DNA from 3 places in the Erwinia wuhanensis genome. Region 1 is predicted to be linked to each of the others. Evidence: predicted binding sites of a transcription regulator. Region 1 holds the regulator's gene; each other region holds the start of a gene.
The links. Region 1 encodes CRP, which controls carbon source genes, mostly activating them, when cyclic AMP is high. Its sites were predicted from a motif close to ATGTGANNNNNNTCACAT; they were not measured.
Positions count from the first base shown of each region.

Region 1 (4,756 bases):
CTGGAAAGAACTGGACCCGGACACGCTCGCTAACCTGATTGAAGCCTTCGTGCTGCGGGAAGGCACCGACTATGGCGAGCAGGAGCGCTCGCTGGAGCAAAAAGTCAATGACGTTCGTCGTCAGCTGACAAACGGCGAGGCGGTGCTGGTCTGGTCAGAGCTGCACGAGACGGTCAATATCATGCCTAAAGGCCAGATCCGTTAACGCCTCCCGCTGAGGGGGCAAAAGCCTATCGGCGACGCCGTGTTCTTCTTACCGCTTGGCTAGTCGGAAGACGGCGATCTCGTTTTCCTGACGGCTAAACCGCTGTTCGCGCTTGGCTTTATTGCATAACCTCTGCCGCGCGCTCACCCCTGGGCAGAAGATGACAGGCTATAGCAAAACGTGATAACAATGGCGGAATAACGTTCACAGGAAACTCGTTTATGTCCGCCATACATCCAGTGATTGCCGTGACCGGTTCCAGCGGCGCGGGCACCACCACCACCAGCCTGGCCTTCCGCAAAATTTTTCAGCAGCTGAACCTGCACGCGGCGGAAGTGGAAGGCGACAGCTTCCATCGCTATACCCGTCCCGAAATGGATATGGCAATCCGCAAAGCGCGCGATATGGGCCGCCATATCAGCTATTTCGGCCCGGAGGCCAACGATTTTTCGCTGCTGGAGCAAACCTTCGCGGAATATGGCCGCAGCGGCAGCGGCCAGTCCAGAAAATATCTGCACACCTATGACGAAGCGGTGCCCTGGAACCAGGTGCCCGGCACTTTTACGCCGTGGCAGCCGCTGCCGGAACCCACCGACGTGCTGTTTTACGAAGGGCTGCACGGCGGCGTGGTGACGCCGCAGAACAATGTCTCGCAGCATGTAGATCTGCTGGTGGGCGTGGTGCCTATCGTCAACCTGGAGTGGATCCAAAAAATGATCCGCGATACCAGCGAACGCGGTCATTCACGCGAGGCGGTGATGGATTCCGTGGTGCGCTCAATGGACGATTATATTAACTTCATTACGCCACAATTTTCCCGCACCCATATTAACTTCCAGCGTGTCCCTACCGTGGATACGTCCAACCCTTTTGCCGCGCGCGGCATTCCTTCGCTTGACGAGAGCTTTGTGGTTATCCATTTCCAGGCGCTGGAACAGATTGACTTCCCCTATCTGCTGGCGATGCTGCAAGGCTCTTTTATCTCCCATATCAACACGCTGGTGGTGCCGGGCGGCAAAATGGGCCTGGCAATGGAGCTGATTATGGGGCCGCTGGTCAAGCGCCTGATGGAAGGCAAAGCTATCAAGTAACGCCCATCTCATGGCTATGGGTAAGGGTCACGCCCTTACCCAGCATCAGCGCGACCGGGCAATATTTCCCGACCGCAAGGCTGACCGCGCGCGCCAGCGCCTTATCCGTCAGCCCGCTGCCGCTGACAATAAAATGCAGGTTGATGCGGGTAAACAGACGCGGCGGTTTCTCGCGCCGGGTTGACGTCAGCTTCACCTCGCAGTTCTCTACCGTGAAACGCCCTTTTTGCAGAATGGCAACCACTTCCGCCGCGCTACAGCCGCCTGCCGCCATCAGCAGCATTTCCATCGGGCTGGGCGCTTTATCGCCCGCGTTGCCGTCCATCACGATCTGATGGCCCGATGAGGATCCTCCCAAAAAGGTCAGCCCTTCCACCCATTTGACGCTCGCTTGCATAACAAACTCCTCTAATTCATTTAGTTAAGCCGCGGTCGGCTTAAGGCAACTAAAACAGCAGCGCGGCAGATTTCCCGCTATGCTGAAGCGAGACAACAGAAGACACCCATGCAAAGCTGTGCTACAAACAAGGCTGTATTTCGTCAGTACTCTACAGACCAGACGAAACGGGACGACATAACGAGCCCGGCACTCAACAGAGAGCCGAATAACTTTCCTGCATGGGAAGCGCTTGACTATTTCAACGCCTGTCAGGGAACTCTGCCCCTGTATTTAGGCACGATAACAACAGAGGATAACAGCGAATGGTTCTCGGCAAACCGCAAACAGACCCGACACTTGAATGGTTCCTGTCACATTGCCATATTCATAAGTATCCATCCAAAAGCACGCTGATCCACCAGGGTGAGAAAGCAGAAACCCTTTACTACATCGTCAAAGGCGCGGTAGCGGTGCTCATCAAGGATGAAGAAGGTAAAGAGATGATCCTGTCTTACCTTAACCAGGGCGATTTTATCGGCGAGCTTGGCCTGTTTGAAGAAGGCCAGGAGCGCAGCGCATGGGTGCGGGCAAAAACGGCCTGTGAAGTGGCGGAAATCTCCTATAAGAAGTTTCGCCAGCTGATCCAGGTCAACCCGGATATCCTGATGCGTCTCTCTTCACAGATGGCGCGCCGCCTGCAGGTTACCTCCGAGAAAGTGGGCAATTTAGCTTTCCTCGATGTGACAGGTCGCATCGCGCAAACGCTATTGAATCTGGCCAAACAGCCGGACGCTATGACCCACCCGGATGGGATGCAGATCAAAATTACCCGCCAGGAGATTGGCCAGATCGTCGGCTGCTCGCGCGAAACCGTCGGCCGTATTCTGAAGATGCTGGAAGATCAGAATCTGATCTCCGCACACGGTAAAACCATCGTGGTCTACGGTACACGCTAAACCGCTCTGATTGCATGGCGCAATGCCTTCGTTGCGCCTTTTCAGCGGGTACAAAGCAATGTGGCGCCGACTCATCTACCATCCCGAAGTTAACTACGCCCTGCGGCAGACGCTGGTGCTTTGCCTGCCCGTCGCCGTCGGCTGGCTGCTGGGCAATTTGCAAAACGGCCTGCTGTTCTCGCTGGTGCCGGCCTGCTGCAATATCGCCGGTCTGGATACGCCCCATAAACGCTTCTTTAAACGTCTGCTGATCGGCGGCGGCCTTTTCGCCTTCAGCAGCTTTCTGGTGCAGTATCTTGGCGACTATGCCGTTCCCCTGCCCATTATCCTGTTTTCCATGGCCATGCTGCTGGGCGTGACCGGCGAAATCAGCCCGCTGCATGGCAGACTGCTGCCCGGCGCGCTGATTGCCGGCATCTTTACCCTGAGCCTGGCCGGTCGGATGCCCATCTGGCAGCCGCCGTCGCTTTATATCCTGGGCACGGTCTGGTACGGCCTCTTTAACTGGTTCTGGTTCTGGCTGTGGAAAGAGCAGCCGATGCGGGAAACGCTCAGCCTGCTTTATCGCGAGCTGGCCGGCTACTGCGAGGCCAAATACAGCCTGCTGACGCAGCTTGCCGACCCGGAAAAAACGCTGCCGCCGCTGCTGGCTCGCCAGCAAAAAGCGGTCGACCTTATCAATACCTGCTATCAGCAAATGCACATGCTGGCCGCCAGCAACGATAATCACCATAAGCGGTTGACCCGCGCTTTTCAGGTTGCGCTGGATTTGCAGGAGCATATCGCCGTCAGCCTGCATCAGCCGGAAGAGGTGCAAAAACTGGTGGAGCAGAGCCATGCCGAGGCGGTGATCCGCTGGAACGCGCAGACCATTGCGGCCAGGCTGCGCGAGCTGGCGGACGATATTCTCTATCACCGTCTGCCGACACGTTTCAGCATGGATAAACAGCTGCAGGCGCTGGAAAAAATTGCCCGCCAGCATCCCGCCAACCCGGTCGGCAACTTTTGCGCCTGGCATTTCAGCCGTATCGCCCGCGTGCTGCGTACCCAGCGTCCGCTTTACCAGCGCGATCTGATGGCGGATCGTCAGAAACGACTGCCGCTGCTATCTGCCATCAGAAGCTATCTGTCGCTGAAATCCGCCGCGCTGCGCACCGCCGCCAGGTTTGCGGTTATGCTCGCTTTCGCCAGCACCCTGGCGCTCTCCTTTAATCTGCCCAAGCCTTACTGGCTGCTGATGACGGTGATGTTTGTCAGCCAGAACGGCTACAGCGCGACCAGGGTACGCATTCAGCACCGTGCGCTGGGCACGCTGGGCGGGCTGGTGGTGGCCGCGCTGACGCTACGCTTTCAGGTGCCGGAATCGGCTGTGCTGCTGGTGATGCTGACGCTGACGCTGGCGGGCTATCTGGTGATCCGCAAATATTACGGCCTGGCGACGATCGGCTTTACCGTGACGGCGGTATATTCGCTTCAGCTGCTGTCGCTGAACGGCGCCGACTTTCTGCTGCCGCGCCTGCTGGATACGCTGATGGGCTGCCTGATCGCCTTTGCCGGGATGATCTGGCTGTGGCCGCAGTGGCAAAGCGGCCTGCTGCGGCAGAATGCGCACGACGCGCTGGAAACCTATCAGGAAGCGCTCCAGAAACTGCTGGGGGACGAAGAGAGTCCGCAGAAGCTTGCCTGGCAGCGTATGCGCGTTAACCAGGCGCACAACGCGCTGTTTAACTCGCTGAACCAGGCGATGCAGGAGCCGGGTTTCGACGCCCGCTACCTGGCCGATATGAAGCTTTGGGTTACGCACAGTCAGTTTATCGTTGAGCATATCAACGCCATGACCATTTTAGCGCGTGAACATACCATGCTGACGCCGCAGCTGGCCGAGCGCTATCTACAGGCGTGCGAAATTGCGCTACAGCGCTGCCAGCAGCGGCTGGAGTATGACGGGCCGAGTTCCACAAATAACGTGCTGGAGACGGATACGCCCTTTCAGCAGGGCGCGACCACGGTGATGGAAAGGCACATAAAGCGGATCCTGGAACATCTTGGCGTGATGCACACTATTTCTTCGTTGGCCTGGAGCAGCCGACCTCATCATGGCCGCTGGCTGTCGCGCCATTTACGG
Region 1 is NZ_JAUJUH010000009.1:49,434-54,189, forward strand. It holds gene QZH36_RS19140 (hydrolase) at 1-33, shown strand, start outside; gene QZH36_RS19145 (YheU family protein) at 1-205, shown strand, start outside; gene QZH36_RS19150 (phosphoribulokinase) at 427-1,296, shown strand; gene QZH36_RS19155 (OsmC family protein) at 1,289-1,693, opposite strand; gene crp (cAMP-activated global transcriptional regulator CRP) at 1,999-2,631, shown strand; gene QZH36_RS19165 (YccS/YhfK family putative transporter) at 2,690-4,756, shown strand, end outside.

Region 2 (4,756 bases), on a different contig from region 1:
GCAAAACTATAGTTGCTCCTGCAATAACACCTATTACATTACCGGTGAGTATAGAAGTCACCACTATACCTGCTCCGGCCACTATTTGTCCGGTCCCTATAATCACACCCACACCGTTAATAAAATACCCCCATGTTCCGAGACTATTGGTCAGCTCTGCTGACACCACAACCCTGGCATTTTTAATATTAAGAGAAAGGCTCTGCTCACTAATAAACGCTTTTTCCTGATGTAGATTATCCAGGAAGAACTTGCATTCTCGTTCACTACTGGCTCTGTTAATCGATTTCAGCTGTTCTTCTATAAAACTGCCCATTTCACGATTAAAATTTTCGCGTAATATCAGGCTTTTGATATGCCGTATTCCAGCCTGTCTGGCCATGTCTCTGAGCGCATCCGCCTTACCCATTGCCTGTATGCGGTAAACTTTTTTAAAGCGATTCTTATCCAGATAGTTATCCATAACGATTCCTTGTTATCAGTGCCAAAAATGTATACCACAGCGGTAATGTCAGGCACAAAGCTACGGCGCTTAACCAGAAGCTGAAAATTTGCTTCTGCATAAAACGGGTCTATTCCCGCTGGCAGGTAGGATTTCTGTGCCTATGCCGTTTACAAATTAGCGATTACAGGAAAGATCAACAAACCGGTATAGGAGGGATAACGCTGCATGGGAGCGTTATATTTGGCATATGAAAGGCTATACAGGATGTGGCACAGGATTATTTTTTCGGGGCCCAGAAACGCCCGGCAGCTCGAGCAGAGAAAAGAGAGATACACAGGCTATGGATTTATTCGGATGCCGTAATCCAGGCCCAACATTGCTGGCGCGAACCCCAAAAAAATTTGTGAAAAAGGCAGCCCGTCCTCTTCGTGAAGTCAGGCAAAATCAGGCTGGCCTTCCCGCATGTAAGAAGACATAAGCGACAAGGCTACACAACCTGTGGAAAAGCGACCGCACAGGCAGAAATCTGAGTGCTTTCCAACCGAAAATTAAATTTTCTTCACGTATAAGCAACCGATTTCCGTATCCTCGTCAGTCGAGTTGAACTATTCTTCAGAGGCGACACAGGTCGCCTTTTGCTTGTAGCATTTCTATTACAGGAGTTACTTCCGATGACGACAGGAACCATTCGCGGCTGGACGCGTCTGCTGGCGCCTTTTATGGCGCTGATGCTGGTGTTTCAGCTAACGGGTTGTGGCGATAAAGAAGCGGATCAGCGCAAAGCCTTTATCGATTTTCTGCAAAATACGGCGATGCGCAGCGGCGAACATCTGCCCGCCCTTAGTGAAGATCAGAAACAGCGTGTCGGTAATTACGCCAGCGACTACGCTATTGTTTATGGCTTCTCCCAGCAGGTTAACCGCGCGGTGGATAACGGTCTGAAGCCGGTAGTGGATGAATTGTCTGCTATCCGTGCGCCGCAGGACTACCTGACCCGTCGCGATTCTCTGCGTCAGGCCAGCGGTTCGCTGGAGGTGCTGGCACAACAGATCCAGACGGCGAAAACGCAGGCCGACAGCAGCAAAGCCGGGCTGAAACAGCCAGCGGAGCTGAAAACGGTGTATGACAACCTTTATAACAAGGTCGTCACGCAGCCAGCCGATACGCTGCTGCCGCTGCTGCCTGCATTACAGAAGCTAAGCCAGGACGCGGTGCAGACGGGCGATTTCCTGCAGCAGCAGGGTTCGCAGGTGACCTTTAACGGTCAGACCATACAGTTCCCGACCCAGCAACAGGCGACCCAGTACAACACGCTGATGAGCAATATTTCTGCCAATGCGCATGCGCTTGGTCAGGCGCAAATCGCGCTGCAGGGCCAGTAACATTTTGCTGCGGGCCGCTCGCTTTAAACGGCCCGCCTCTTCTTCCGCTCAACAGCCCTTATCAGTCACAGACAAGTTTCGCTCAACAGCCCTTTTCAGCCACAGACCATTTCGGCTCATCAGCCCTTCACAGCCACAGACCATTTCCGCTCAACAGCCCTTATCAGTCACAGACAATTTCCGCTCAACAGCCCTTCTCAGCCACAGACCATTTCGGCTCATCAAACCTTCTCAGCCACAGACAATATTAGCGGTTGCCCAGCCGCTGTAAATAAATTGTGAACCACATCACGTATCAGGCATAAAGTCCCGAAAACAAAGTGTGATATCAATCACATAACACTCCCAGGCAAGCCCATTTAATAAACAGCATCAGCCTGTTTTTTGTCCTTTATGTGATCGGCTTCACGTAAAAACCCCCTGTTCACCGCGCTATGTGGTGATAGAGATCACACTTTACCCGGTGGCTACGCAGCGCTGCGGACGCGTGCTAGAGTCCGCCTGCACAGGGCAACGTTTTAAACAAAAATCAGCGCGCTCTCTTGTCGGCGCGTACCAATAAGGGGTGTGCTTGTATGTCCTCATCAGATATCAAGATTAAAGTGCAGAACTTTGGTCGCTTTCTGAGCAACATGGTAATGCCAAACATCGGCGCCTTTATCGCCTGGGGTATTATCACGGCGCTGTTTATTCCAACCGGCTGGCTGCCAAACGAAACCATGGCCAAGCTGGTTGGCCCAATGATCACTTATCTGCTGCCGCTGCTGATTGGCTACACGGGCGGACGCCTGGTCGGCGGCGATCGCGGCGGCGTAGTAGGTGCCATCACCACCATGGGCGTGATCGTCGGCGCGGATATGCCGATGTTCCTCGGCTCCATGATTGCCGGGCCGCTGGGCGGCTGGGCGATCAAGAAGTTCGACCGCATCGTTGACGGCAAAATCAAAAGCGGCTTCGAGATGCTGGTCAACAACTTCTCTGCCGGTATTATCGGGATGCTGCTGGCGATCCTGGCCTTCCTGGCTATCGGCCCGCTGGTGCAAGGCCTGTCGCATATTCTCGCCGCTGGCGTGAATCTGATGGTGCAGAATAACCTGCTGCCGCTGACTTCCATCTTTGTTGAACCAGCGAAAATCCTGTTCCTGAACAATGCTATCAACCACGGCATCTTCTCGCCGCTGGGCATTCAGCAGGCCAGCGAAGCCGGCAAATCTATCTTCTTCCTGATTGAAGCTAACCCAGGCCCCGGCATGGGCGTGCTGATGGCCTATATGTTCTTCGGTCGCGGCAATGCTAAACAGTCCGCTGGCGGCGCGGCTATCATCCACTTCCTGGGCGGTATCCACGAAATCTACTTCCCTTATGTGCTGATGAACCCGCGCCTGATTATCGCCGTAATCCTGGGCGGTATGACCGGCGTCTTTACGCTGACGCTGCTGAACGGCGGCCTGGTTTCTCCGGCCTCTCCGGGTTCTATCCTGGCGGTGCTGGCGATGACGCCAAAAGGCGCGTACTTTGCGAACATTGCTGCGATCGTAGCGGCTTTTGCCGTCTCTTTCGTGGTTTCCGCTATCCTGCTGAAAACCAGCAAGGTGAAGGAAGAGGACGATATCGAAGCGGCAGCGCGTCGCGTCACTGAAATGAAGGCGCAGTCCAAAGGCCAGACCGTGTCCACCGCCATGGCCACCGATGCCATGAACGGCGACCTGAGCCACGTGCGTAAAATCATTGTTGCCTGCGATGCCGGTATGGGCTCCAGCGCCATGGGCGCAGGCGTGCTGCGTAAAAAGGTTAACGATGCCGGACTGAGCAATATTTCCGTGACCAATACCGCTATCAACAACCTGCCGGGCGATGTGGATCTGGTGATTACCCACCGCGATCTGACCGAGCGCGCGATACGTCAGGCGCCGCACGCGCAGCATATCTCGCTGACCAACTTCCTGGACAGCGGCCTGTATACCGACCTGACTTCGCGTCTGGTGCAGGCAAACCGCAGCGAGGGCCACCGTGAAAAAGTGACCGCCGCGCTGAGCGACAGCTACGACGACGGCGAGCAGCATCTTTTCAAATTGGGCGCAGGCAACATCTTCCTCGGCAATCACGCTACCGATAAAGAGCAGGCGATCCGCTTTGCGGGCGAGCAGCTGGTGAAGGGCGGCTACGTGGAGCCGGAATATGTCGATGCGATGCTGGATCGCGAGAAGCTCACGCCAACCTATCTGGGCGAATCCATCGCCGTGCCGCACGGCACCATCGAAGCGAAAGATCGCGTGCTGAAAACGGGCATCGTGTTCTGCCAGTATCCGCAGGGCGTGCGCTTCGGCGAGGACGAAGAGGATATCGCTAAGCTGGTTATCGGCATCGCGGCCCGTAATAATGAGCATATTCAGGTGATTACCAGCCTGACCAACGCGCTGGATGACGACAGCGTCATCGCCCGCCTGGCGACGACCAATGACGTGCAGGAAGTGCTGGATCTGCTGTCAGGCAAGCCGTCAGCGTAAGCGCACCGGATATTACCCCAGGGCCGGGCATGCCCGGCTCTTTTTCGGGTCGGGCCTGTCCGGCCTTTCATTAATATGGGAAAAATTATGAAAGCTCTTCATTTTGGCGCCGGTAATATCGGTCGTGGTTTTATCGGCAAGCTGCTGGCGGACGCGGGCGTACAGCTCACTTTTGCCGACGTTAACCAGGTGGTGCTGGATGCGCTGAACGCCCGTCACGAATACCCGGTGCACGTGGTAGGCGAGCAGGCGCAGGTAGAAATCGTTAAGGGCGTCAACGCGGTCAACAGCGCCAGCGACGAGATTATTCCGCTGATTGCGGAAGTGGATCTGCTGACCACGGCGGTCGGCCCGCAAATTCTGGAACGTATCGCGGGCGGCATCGCCAAAGGGCTGGTGCAGCGTCATGAAAGCGGCAACGC
Region 2 is NZ_JAUJUH010000006.1:114,898-119,653, reverse strand. It holds gene QZH36_RS15295 (DUF4225 domain-containing protein) at 1-463, opposite strand, end outside; gene QZH36_RS15290 (DUF3053 domain-containing protein) at 1,117-1,827, shown strand; gene QZH36_RS15285 (PTS mannitol transporter subunit IICBA) at 2,403-4,334, shown strand; gene mtlD (mannitol-1-phosphate 5-dehydrogenase) at 4,422-4,756, shown strand, end outside.
Region 2: QZH36_RS15285 (PTS mannitol transporter subunit IICBA) is a predicted target of CRP. The motif match lies at 2,148-2,165, and genes of this name have one in related genera.

Region 3 (4,756 bases), on a different contig from region 1:
TTTGGAACCAGGTAGGTTAACGGTACCTTCTACTCGCGCGACGGGTTGTAAAGTCAGGGATTCCTGCATGTGAGACTTCTTCTCCAGATAAAATGCAACAAAACCCCGCACCGGGCGAGGTTTTACTATCAAAACCGTACCGGCTAATTAACCGTGACGACGTTCAAAATCAGTCATAAATTCGGTTAGCGCTTTAACGCCTGCCAGCGGCATAGCATTGTAAATTGAAGCGCGCATTCCGCCTACGGCACGATGACCTTTTAACGCATGCAGGCCAGCCGCGAATGATTCTTCGAGGAAAACCTTATCCAACGCTGCATCAGCCAGCTGGAAAGGTACATTCATGCGCGAGCGATTAACGTGAGCCACATCGTTACGGTAAAAATCACTGTTATCAATGATACCGTAAAGCAGATCGGCTTTAGCCTGATTCCGCTTGTCCATTTCCGCTACGCCGCCCTGTTCTTTCAGCCATTTAAAGACCAGGCCGGAAAGATACCATGCAAAAGTCGGCGGCGTGTTAAACATGGAGTCGTTTTCGTTTAATACCGTGTAATCCAGGATTGACGGCAGCGCTTTCTGGGCTTTGCCCAGCAGATCTTCACGTATGACCACCAGCGTCAGGCCAGCCGGCCCAATGTTCTTCTGCGCACCGGCATAAAGGACGCCATAGCGGTTAATATCCAACGGACGGGAAAGAATAGTGGAAGAGAGATCGGCCACAGCAATCTTATCGCCGAAGTCCGGCTCTTCATTAATAGCAACACCGTCAATGGTTTCGTTTGGACAATAGTGAACATAGGCTGCTTCATCTGAAAGCGCCCACTGGCTCATAGGCGTAATAGCGCGCAGCCCGTCAACGGTTGTTTTCACGTCGATGACGTTAGGCGTACAGTATTTTTCCGCCTCTTTAATCGCGCTGTGCGCCCAGTAGCCGCCGTCGGCATAGTCTGCCGTACTCTGGCTGCCCAACAGGTTCATCGGAACGGCAGCAAACTGCGCGCGCGCGCCGCCGTGACAGAATAATACTTTGTAATTTGAGGGGATTTTCAGCAGATCGCGAAAATCTTTTTCCGCTTCCACGGCCACCTGCGTAAATTCCTTGCTGCGGTGGCTGATCTCCATCACGGAAGTTCCTGAACCCTGCCAGTTGCAGAGTTCCTGTTCGGCACGACGTAGCACTTCTACCGGCAGCATTGCTGGACCGGAGCTAAAATTGAAAACCTGGCTCATTTCCCCTCACCACTTTCAGATCAATCGATTTCGAGTCTGCTACCGGTTTTATCATTGCCACCCTGGCGCTGCAATGTTTAATCGGGTCAGCCGACCAGTTATACGGCCTGCGCCGCAACAGCTTGTAGCGTGAAATATAGTGACCACGATATTTTGTGAGGCGTCTTCCGGTTAGCTTTTTTTATGGCCGATCTGCGCAGGCAAAAATGCCACAATAGCCGGGTAAAACAGTTCGTCGGATAGCGAATGGTCGGGAAACCCCGTATCATGGCGCGTTTTCGGCACAACCCAAAAACGAGTGGGCACTATGACGCAAACTTATATTCCAGGCAAAGATGCCGCACTGGAAGATTCCATCGCACGCTTTCAGCAAAAATTACAGGATTTTGGCTTCCATATTGAAGAGGCCTCCTGGCTGAATCCGGTTCCTCATGTATGGTCGGTCCATATTCGCGACCGCGACTGCCCGCTCTGCTTCACCAACGGTAAAGGCGCCAGCAAAAAAGCGGCGCTGGCTTCGGCATTGGGTGAATATTTTGAGCGTCTGTCGACCAACTATTTCTTTGCTGATTTTTGGTTAGGTAACGCGATCGCCAACGGCGATTTCGTGCATTATCCTGACGAAAAATGGTTTCCGCTGTCGGATGACGACAGCCTGCCGGAAGGCATTCTTGATGCGCGACTGAAGGCGTTTTACGATCCTGAGCAGGCACTTAGCGCCAGCGATTTGATCGATCTGCAGTCCGGCAATGCCGCACGCGGCATCTGCGGCCTGCCGTTCACGCGTCAGTCCGATGGGCAAACGGTTTATATTCCGATGAACATCATCGGTAACCTCTACGTCTCTAACGGCATGTCGGCAGGCAACACGGCCAACGAAGCGCGCGTTCAGGGCCTTTCTGAAGTCTTCGAGCGCTATATCAAAAACCGCATTATCGCCGAATCTATCAGTCTGCCGGCCATCCCGCAGGAGGTGCTTAACCGCTATCCGGGCGTAGTGGAGTCCATTGCTAAACTGGAAGCTGAAGGCTTCCCAATCTTTGCTTACGACGCTTCACTGGGCGGCAACTATCCGGTTATTTGCGTGGTGCTCTTCAACCCGCAAAACGGTACCTGTTTTGCTTCATTCGGCGCGCATCCTGATTTTGGCGTGGCGCTGGAGCGTACCGTGACAGAACTGCTGCAGGGACGCGGGCTGAAAGATTTGGATGTCTTTACGCCGCCAACCTTTGATGATGAAGAAGTCGCCGAGCACGCTAATCTGGAAACGCACTTTATCGATTCCAGCGGTCTGATCTCCTGGGATATGTTCAAGGACGAGGCGGATTATCCTTTTGTCGACTGGAGCTTTGCAGGCACCACGCAGGAAGAATTCGCCACGCTGATGGCCATCTTTAAAGCGGAAGATAAAGAAGTCTATATTGCTGACTATCAGCATCTGGACGTGTATGCCTGCCGTATCATCGTGCCAGGCATGTCAGATATCTATCCTGCGGAAGATTTGCTGCTGGCTAATAACAGCATGGGCGCTTACCTGCGCGATACGCTGTTATCACTGCCCGACAGCCAGTGGGAAAAAGAGGATTACCTGGCGCTGATTGAACGCCTGGACGAAGACGGCCATGACGACTTTACCCGCGTACGCGAGCTGCTGGGCCTGGCAACAGGCAAAGACAACGGCTGGTACACGCTGCGTATCGGCGAGCTGAAAGCGATGCTGGCCCTGGCAGGCGGCGATATCGATCAGGCGCTGATCTGGACGGAATGGACTATGGAGTTTAATGCCTCCCTGTTTTCACCCGCCCGCGCCAACTACTATCGCTGTCTGCAAACGCTGCTGCTGTTGAGCCTTGAGGATGAACGCGATCCTGTGCAGTATCATACTGCTTTCGTACGTATGTATGGACAGGAAGCCGTAGACGCGGCATCTGCCGCCATTAGCGGTGAAGCGCCTTTCTACGGGTTGCAGAGCGTGGATGAAGAGCTGCTGGCCTTCCCGGCTCATCAGTCGCTGCTGGCTGCCTATGAAAAGCTGCAGCAGGCGAAACGCCGTTACTGGAAATAATATTTTTGGCCCGCTCGACAAAAGCGGGCCTTTTATCAGGGCCAGTTTTAACGCTAATTAATCCATTAACTTTTCTTAAGGTTAATAAAAAGTAGTTTATTTATTTCCAGGTATTAAAAAATTTATTTATTCGGGATCTATTTTATTGCAGTTGTTAACCAGAAAAGCAGATGCTATTTAAAAAATAATAGATAAATTAAAATAAATTTTAACTAATAAAATCAATAAATTAACCCACCTTACACGCCTTTTTTTTAACTCGTTCCGACAATGTCCGGCGTCAATATGATCCACATCAATTTCTCACCTATACTGCTTTGTTAGTATTTCGTTGTTGATAAACTTCAGGAGACGTTAGTGTGAAAGCTGGCAATCCGTTCGATTTACTTTTACCGTCTGAAATGGCTAAAGTCGCTGAGGAAGCCGGTGTCTATAAAGCTCAAAAGCACCCCTTCACCACGTTTTTTTTGGCGATTACCGCAGGCGTTTTTATTTCCATAGCGTTTGTTTTTTATATCACGGCCACAACAGGGACTGAAACTATCCCTTATGGCGTAGCGAAGCTTATTGGCGGCATCTGCTTTTCGCTGGGGCTGATGCTGGTCGTGGTCTGCGGTGCCGACCTTTTCACCTCGACCGTGTTAACCATGGTGGCTAAAGCCAGCGGACGGATTACCTGGGGTCAGCTGGCGCGCAACTGGCTCAATGTCTATATAGGGAATTTCTTCGGCGCGATGTTTTTTGTCGGGCTGATCTGGTTTGCCGGCCAGTATATGGTGGCAAATGGTGCATGGGGGTTAAATGTTCTGCAAACGGCTGACCATAAGATGCACCATACTTTTATTGAAGCTGTCTGCCTCGGCACCCTCGCTAACCTGATGGTTTGCATGGCGGTCTGGATGAGCTATTCCGGCCGCAGCCTGACGGACAAAATGCTGTCGATGGTGCTGCCCGTAGCGATGTTTGTCGCCAGTGGTTTTGAGCACAGTATCGCCAACATGTTCCTTATCCCCATGGCGATCGTTATTAAAGATTTCGCCGCACCGGAGTTCTGGCAGGCCACGGGAACCACGGCAGCACACTTTTCCAGTCTGACAGTAGGCAACTTCATTGTTGACAATCTTATCCCCGTGACGCTTGGCAACATTATTGGCGGTGGATTGCTGGTCGGCCTGACCTACTGGGTTATCTATTTGCGGGACGGCGATCATCACTGATTGCCGACAACAGGATTAAGCCCTGCTGTGCTGCAGCAGGAACGAAAGAACTTCATTGAAAAGGTGATCACATGAGCGAGCAAAATGTAAACCAGGCTGCTGCCTGGGCAGGCTTTGCAGAGGGCGAATGGCAGAACAGCATCAACGTCCGTGACTTCATTCAGAAAAACTATACGCCTTATGAAGGTGATGAATCCTTCCTGAGCGGCGCAACTGAAGCGACCACTAAGCTGTGGGATAA
Region 3 is NZ_JAUJUH010000002.1:186,531-191,286, forward strand. It holds gene aroA (3-phosphoshikimate 1-carboxyvinyltransferase) at 1-69, opposite strand, end outside; gene serC (3-phosphoserine/phosphohydroxythreonine transaminase) at 148-1,233, opposite strand; gene ycaO (30S ribosomal protein S12 methylthiotransferase accessory factor YcaO) at 1,541-3,298, shown strand; gene focA (formate transporter FocA) at 3,658-4,515, shown strand; gene pflB (formate C-acetyltransferase) at 4,587-4,756, shown strand, end outside.
Region 3: focA (formate transporter FocA) is a predicted target of CRP. The motif match lies at 3,582-3,599, and genes of this name have one in related genera.